DNA from 2 places in the Pseudomonas morbosilactucae genome. Region 1 is predicted to be linked to the other one. Evidence: predicted binding sites of a transcription regulator. Region 1 holds the regulator's gene; the other holds the start of a gene.
The links. The regulator FliA, encoded in region 1, starts transcription of late flagellar genes. The targets are predictions, from matches to a motif close to CTAAAGTTTNNNNNNNNNNNGCCGNTAA.

Region 1 (3,794 bases):
GGGTGCTCCTAGAATCCAAGGCTGGAAAGCAAATCGTCTACATCGTCCTGACCGGACACAACGTCTTCCCGTTTATCGGCATGAATCTGCGGACCTTCACCCTTGGCGAGATGTTTTTGCGGATCTTTTTCCGCAAGCATCGATTCGCGGTCGTGTTCGATACCGGCAAAACGGTCGACCTGACTGGCCATGAGCACCAGTTTGAGCAAATTGCTTTCGACTTCCGTGACCAATTGGGTCACGCGCTTGATCACCTGGCCCGTGAGGTCCTGGTAATCCTGCGCCAGCAGAATGTCGTTGAGGTGGCCAGAGACGGTGCGGGTTTCCTCTGCGCTGCGCGACAGGAAACCGTCGACCCGGCGGGCCAGTTCGCGAAACTCTTCAGCACCGACCTCGCGCCGCATAAAGCGTCCCCAGTCGGTGCTCAAGGCCTGGGCATCAGTGCTCAGGCTGTTGACCAACGGGGTGCTGCTTTCGACCAGGTCCATGGTGCGGTTGGCCGCAGCCTCAGTCAGCCTGACCACATAGGAAAGGCGCTCGGTGGCATCCGTGATCTGTGAGACTTCCTCGGCTTGCGGCATGTGCGGGTCAATCTGAAAATTGACGATCGCGCTATGCAGCTCGCGGGTGAGCTTGCCGACTTCCTGGTACAGGCCGCGGTCACGGGTCTGGTTGAGCTCATGGATCAGTTGCACAGCGTCGCCGAACTTGCCTTTTTCAAGGCTCTCGACCAGTTCGCGGGCATGTTTTTTCAGGGTCGATTCAAAATCGCCCAATGAAGATTCGTTATGCTCCATAGCTCCCCCGTGGCGGAATTCATCAACCGATGCGTTCGAAGATTTTTTCGATCTTCTCTTTCAACGCCTGGGCCGTGAATGGTTTGACCACATAGCCGTTTACACCGGCCTGGGCAGCTTCAATGATCTGTTCGCGCTTGGCTTCAGCGGTCACCATCAGCACCGGCAGGTGCTTGAGTTTTTCATCGGCGCGCACGTGGCGCAGCAGGTCGATGCCGGTCATGCCGGGCATGTTCCAGTCCGTTACCAGAAAGTCGATGCTGCCGCTGTTGAGGACCGGGATAGCGGTAGTGCCATCGTCAGCCTCGACCGTGTTGGTGAAACCCAGATCACGCAACAGGTTCTTAATGATCCGCCGCATCGTTGAGAAGTCATCAACGATGAGGATTTTCATGTTCTTGTCCAATTCGACCTCCAAGCAGTCTTAAACGCGCCCAGCACCTGAACGCGCCATTCAATCAATACGGCGTAACACTCAACGACTGCATGAAGCACCCAACACAAGAACGGCCTGGCATGACGCCCAACCGCTCTTGTTCGCAGTGTCCCCACACTGCCTGTCAGCGCGCTCGCCACTCCCCCAAACGCCCCCGCAAGCGGGCCGCGCACTGGCTGTGTAACTGGCTGACCCGCGATTCGCTGACCCCCAGGACCTCACCGATTTCCTTGAGGTTCAGCTCTTCGTCGTAGTACAGCGCCAACACCAGTCGCTCGCGCTCCGGCAAATTGGCAATCGCATCCGCCAGCGCTGCCTGGAAACGTTCATCTTCCAGATCGCGCGACGGCTCGAGATGAGCACTGGCGCCATCCTCGTGCAGCCCTTCATGTTCGCCGTCCTGCAACAGGTCGTCGAAACTGAACAGGCGGCTGCCCAAGGTGTCGTTCAAAATCCCGTAATAATCGTCGAGACTCAATTCAAGTTCGGCCGCAACTTCATGATCTTTAGCGTCGCGACCGGTTTTAGCTTCAATTGCTCGAATCGCGTCACTGACCATGCGGGTATTGCGGTGCACCGAGCGGGGTGCCCAATCGCCTTTACGCACCTCATCGAGCATCGCGCCACGGATACGGATGCCCGCGTAGGTCTCGAAACTCGCGCCCTTGCTGGCGTCGTACTTGGTCGACACTTCGAGCAAGCCGATCATGCCCGCCTGGATCAGGTCTTCCACCTGCACGCTGGCCGGCAAGCGCGCCAGCAAGTGGTAGGCGATACGCTTGACCAGGGGCGCATAGCGCTCGATCAATTCGTACTGGCTGTCACGCGCCGATTTTTTGTAAAGGTTATAGCCGCTGGCAGTCATAGAACCGGTCCCGCTGTTTGATGCACAAGCCGCTCGACAAAAAATTCCAGATGCCCCCGCGGATTGGCAGGCAGGGGCCAGGTATCGACTTTTTGGGCGATGGCCTTGAACGCCAGAGCACACTTGGAACGAGGAAAGGCTTCATAGACCGCACGCTGCTTTTGCACGGCCTTGCGCACGCTTTCGTCGTAGGGAACTGCGCCGACGTATTGTAAAGCCACGTCCAGGAAGCGATCCGTGACCTTGGTCAATTTGGCGAACAGGTTGCGACCTTCCTGAGGGCTCTGGGCCATGTTGGCCAGGACCCGGAAGCGGTTCATGCCGTAGTCGCGGTTAAGCAGTTTGATCAGGGCGTAGGCGTCAGTGATCGAGGTGGGTTCGTCGCAGACCACCAACAACACTTCCTGGGCGGCGCGAACAAAACTGACTACCGAGTCACCAATACCGGCAGCGGTGTCGATCACCAGCACATCGAGGTTGTCGCCGATGTCGCTGAATGCCTGGATCAGGCCGGCATGCTGGGCCGGGCTCAGGTGCACCATGCTTTGGGTGCCGGACGCCGCCGGAACGATACGAATGCCACCAGGCCCCTGCAGCAATACGTCGCGCAGCTCGCAGCGCCCTTCGATCACATCGGCCAGGGTGTGTTTGGGGGTCAAGCCCAGCAGGACATCGACGTTGGCCAGGCCCAGGTCGGCATCCAGCAGCAGGACGCGTCGGCCGAGCTCTGCTAGAGCCAGGGACAAGTTCACTGACACGTTAGTCTTGCCGACGCCACCTTTGCCGCCGGTCACCGCGATCACCTGTACGGGATGCATGCTGCCCATGTTCTTTCTTTACCTTGTCTTACTTAGACGGGGCCACATAACTGGCTGCGCGTTCACCATTGGAACAATGCATGGCAGACCATCGATGTAGATACACTGCAATCTATTCATGATTCCCTCAGCCCACTCGCTTGGTCGGACTGTGGTAGAGGTCGGCGAACATATCGGCCATGGCCTCTTCACTGGGTTCTTCCTGCATTTGCACGCTGACCGCACGGCTGACCAACTGATGCCGGCGAGGCAGGTGCAAATCGTCCGGAATTCGCGGACCGTCGGTGAGATAAGCCACCGGCAACTCGTGACTGATGGCCAGGCTCAGCACTTCGCCCAGGCTGGCGGTTTCGTCCAGCTTGGTCAGGATGCAACCTGCCAGGCCGCAGCGCTTGTAGCTGTGGTAAGCGGCCGTTAGAACCTGTTTCTGGCTGGTGGTTGCCAATACCAGATAATTTTTTGCCTTGATACCGCGACCAGCCAGGGTGTCCAACTGCATGCGCAGTGCTGGATCGCTGGCTTGCAGGCCGGCGGTGTCGATCAACACCACACGCTTGCGCAGCAGCGGGTCCAGCGCCTGGGCCAGGGACTGCCCCGGGTCGACGTGGGTTACCGAGACGTTGAGGATGCGGCCCAAGGTCTTGAGCTGCTCCTGAGCACCGATACGGAAGCTGTCCATGCTCACCAGGGCAATGTTCTGCGCGCCGTACTTGAGCACGTAGCGCGCTGCCAACTTGGCCAGGGTGGTGGTCTTGCCCATGCCGGCCGGGCCGACCATGGCAATTACACCGCCCTCTTCCAAGGGTTCCATTTCCGGTGTCGAGATCATCCGCGCCAAGTGCGCCAACAGCATGCGCCAGGCTTGGCGAGGTTCGTCA
Region 2 (3,794 bases), on a different contig from region 1:
CACCGTCTTCGAAGATGTTCATTCGCTGGCGAACCTCATGGGCTGGCAGCGGGTCGGTACCCGGTGGCAGAGCATGAGGATCAACCGCCGCACCTGGCGCTGCGGGCTCAGGGCTCGCTGGAGCATCAGGCGCCTGCTCACCCTCGATCGCCCGCTGGGCTTTCTTGGTCAGCACGACGATGTCGATCCGCCGGTTCACCGGGTTGAAGGGGTCCTTGCGGTCAAACAGCGACGACGAGGCATAACCCACCACCCGCGCCACTTGCGAGTCCGGATAGCTGCCGGCAACCAACGCCCGTCGTGCCGCGTTGGCACGGTTGGCTGAAAGCTCCCAGTTACCGAATTCACCTGCGCCCGAGTATGGCTTGGCGTCGGTATGACCACTGATGCTGATCTTGTTCGGCACCGCCTTGATGGTGTCGGCCATGGCCAGCAGGATGTCCTCGAAGTACGGTTTGAGGCGCGCACTGCCGGAGTCGAACATCGGCCGGTTCTCGGCGTCCATGATCTGGATCCGCAAGCCGTCCTGGGTGATTTCGAAGAGGATCTGATCCTTGAACTTCTGCAGTTGCGGGTTTTCCTCGACCTTGTTCTGCAACTCTTGCAGCAACAGTTCGAGACGCTCGCGCTCCACCTGCTCGGCCATGCCTTCGACTTGCTCGGCGTCGACCGTGACCTTGTCCGGTTGCGGCTGGGACTTGACCTCAGGGTTGAGGGTGGTCTCAGGAGCCAACTCCGGCGTACCGCCCAAATCGATGATGTAGGGCGTGCCGCTTTCGGAGAAGCCGATCGGGTCCTTGAAGTAACCGGCGATGGCGATCTTCTGCTCCGGGGTTGCGGTGGACAGCAGCCACAACACCAGGAAGAACGCCATCATCGCCGTGGCAAAGTCAGCGAAGGCGATTTTCCAGGCGCCCCCGTGATGCCCGCCCGCGAAGCGCTTGACGCGCTTGATGATAATCGGCTGGTTATTTTCCATGACTTAGCGTCCGCGAACCGCTTGTTCCAGCTCGGCGAAGCTAGGACGGTGCCCTGGGTACAGCACTTTGCGCCCGAACTCCACAGCCAGCGATGGCGGCATGCCGGAAGCCGAGGCCACCAGGGACGCCTTGATGGATTCGTAGACGTTGAGCTCTTCCTTGGCATCGTGGGCCAGGGACGTAGCCAACGGACCGAAGAAACCGTAGGCCGCGAGAATACCGAAGAAGGTACCCACCAGTGCCGCACCTACGTGCAGGCCGATGGACGCCTGGTCGCCTTCACCCAGGGAGGCCATGGTCACCACGATCCCCAGTACCGCCGCAACGATACCGAAGCCGGGCATGCCGTCGGCGATACCGGTCACCGCGTGGGAAGGATGCTCGAGGTCTTCCTTCATGCTGAACAATTCCATGTCGAACAGGCCTTCCAGCTCATGGGGAGCCATGTTGCCGGAGGACATGATGCGCAGGTAATCGCAGATGTAAGCGGTCATGCGCTCGTCTTTGAGCACCGCCGGGTACTTGGCGAAGATCGGGCTGGCCGCGGCATCTTCGATGTCCCCTTCAATGGCCATCATGCCTTCGCGACGGCTCTTGTTGAGGATCTCGTAAACCAGGCCCAGGACTTCCAGGTAGAAGGTGTGGGTGAAACGCGAGCTGAACATCCCCAAGGATTTCTTGATGACGTGCATCGTCATGTGCCCGGGGTTGGCCTGCAAGAATGCGCCGAACGCCGCACCGCCAATGATCAACACCTCGAAAGGCTGGATCAGGGCTGCGATTTTACCGTGGGAGAGCACGTATCCGCCGAGCACGCTCGCGAATACGACGATGATGCCGATAATTTTAGCCATAGGTAGGAGAGTACTTATTGAGTCGGGTTCAAGGTCATATTCGGAAGTTCGTAAAACTCTTCTTCTACTTATCGGCAAAACTGCGCCAGACTATAGCTCGTTAAGGCGAAAAGCCAGTTTGGCCCGCTCTGGGCGTGTTTGCAGCAGACGATGATTGTGTCCAACCATGTCTAATGAAACGACAGTCCCACATCCAACGCCCCGCACACTTGATGCCTGGGTCAAGCGCCTGAATGCCGTGCGCTTGCCCGTGCCGCAAGCCAGCCATGATCGAGTATGCAAAGCCATTGCCAACAACCGCAGCTCATTGCGGGAAATTGCCGACCTGATGCAGAACAGTCCGGCACTGGCCTTGAGCGTGATTCGTGAAGCCAACGCCCACACCCACGGCAGCATGAGTGAGCCGGCGGAAAACCTGGAAATCGCCGTCAACCGCCTGGGCCTCAAGCGCACCGAAGAGCTGCTGGCGCAACTGCCGACCCTGCCCGAAGCCCAGATCCCTCAGCCCCTGCGTCAGCTGCAGTTGATCAGCCAGCATGCCACCCAACAAGCCAATGGTTTCTTCGCCGCGCGCCTGGCCCGACTCTGGCAGGACATCCACTGGGGCAGCCTGCTGTTTCTCTCGCCGCTGTGGCCCCTGGCCCTGAGCGCCCCCAAGCTTCTGGAGGAATGGGAGCAGCGGGTGATCTACAAGGGTGAATCGGCACACAAGGTTGAGCTGGAGCTGTTCGGCGTGCCGCTGCTGGACATCTGCCAGGCGCTGGTACACGTGTGGCACCTGCCGATCTGGGTACAACAGGGTTATCGCCTGCTGACCAGCGAACAAAAGCTGCTGGTCAAAGTCCTGCACATCGCCCGCGACAACGACAATCCGCTGCGTCAGCAACAGCGCCTGGACGCCGATCCGAACCTGCGCCGCTGGCTGAATCAGCCGGCCAACAGCGTGCTCCTGGCCAACGGCATGGCACTCTCCGCGCAACAAGCCTGGAACACCCCGCACAACCAGCGCTGGCAGTCCCTGACCGCACTGTATCTACAGATGCCGATCGACCAACTGCAACAGCAGTTGCACCAGCAGGCCGTGCAAAGCGCGCGTAACGACACGATGCCCGACCTCTGGCACCCGGCCCAGGCGCTGCTCTGGCCCTGGGACAGCCGCCGGCTGCCGGACAATATGCTGCCCGCGCATGCGCCAACCGCCGAAGACCTGGCCAAGTGGCGTCGCCACTGTGCGCAATTGCTGCTCGAGCCCAGCCGCTTCACCAACGCCATTCACCTCACCACCGCCGCCCGCGACGCCCTGTTGGCCAGTGGCATGCGGCGGGTGATGTTGCTGATGGCGGATCGCGAACACAGTGCCCTGAGGGTCCAGCAGATTGCCGGTTTGCCGGCAGAGTCAGCCAACCTGACCCTGCAAGCCAGCCAAAGCAGCGTGCTGCAGCGCCTGCTGGAGAAATCCGCCCAAGTGCGCATCACCCCCGAAAACGACGCACAGTTCTCCGCCCTGCTGCCGGGCCAGTTGCGCCGGCTGTTCCGCGGCGACCACCTGTTGCTCCGTTCATTGAGTAACAACGGCCGAGTGATCATGCTGGTGGTGGCTGACCAGGGTGGCGGCCCGTTCTCGGAAATCACCGTCCAGGCCTTCGGCAAAACGGCGCAATGCATCGAAAAAGCCCTGCACAGCTTTACCAACCGCAGCTCGTGACGCTTGCGCTACAATCCCCCCTTTTGTGCCCTGGAGACCTCACATGTCTGACTTCTCTGGCTTGCCGCTGGTCATTGAGCCGAGCGACTTGCTCGCTCGTCTCGACGCCCGCGAACTGATTCTGGTCGACCTGACCAGCGCCGCACGTTACGCCACCGGGCACATTCCCGGCGCCCGTTTTGTCGACCCCAAACGCACCCAGCTTGGCCAGGCCCCGGCACCAGGCCTGATGCCGCCACAAGCCGCCCTCGAAGC

Region 2: motA (flagellar motor stator protein MotA) is a predicted target of FliA. The motif match lies at 1,903-1,930, and genes of this name have one in related genera.

What each region holds. Positions count from the first base shown of each region.
Region 1 covers NZ_JALQCX010000051.1:92,387-96,180, forward strand. The annotation lists gene M1B35_RS24685 (protein phosphatase CheZ) at 9-797, opposite strand; gene M1B35_RS24690 (chemotaxis response regulator CheY) at 820-1,191, opposite strand; gene fliA (RNA polymerase sigma factor FliA) at 1,358-2,098, opposite strand; gene fleN (flagellar synthesis regulator FleN) at 2,095-2,925, opposite strand; gene flhF (flagellar biosynthesis GTPase FlhF) at 3,044-3,794, opposite strand, start outside.
Region 2 covers NZ_JALQCX010000036.1:20,862-24,655, forward strand. The annotation lists gene motB (flagellar motor protein MotB) at 1-979, opposite strand, end outside; gene motA (flagellar motor stator protein MotA) at 983-1,834, opposite strand; gene M1B35_RS19525 (HDOD domain-containing protein) at 2,001-3,539, shown strand; partial or broken gene rhdA (thiosulfate sulfurtransferase) at 3,583-3,794, shown strand, end outside.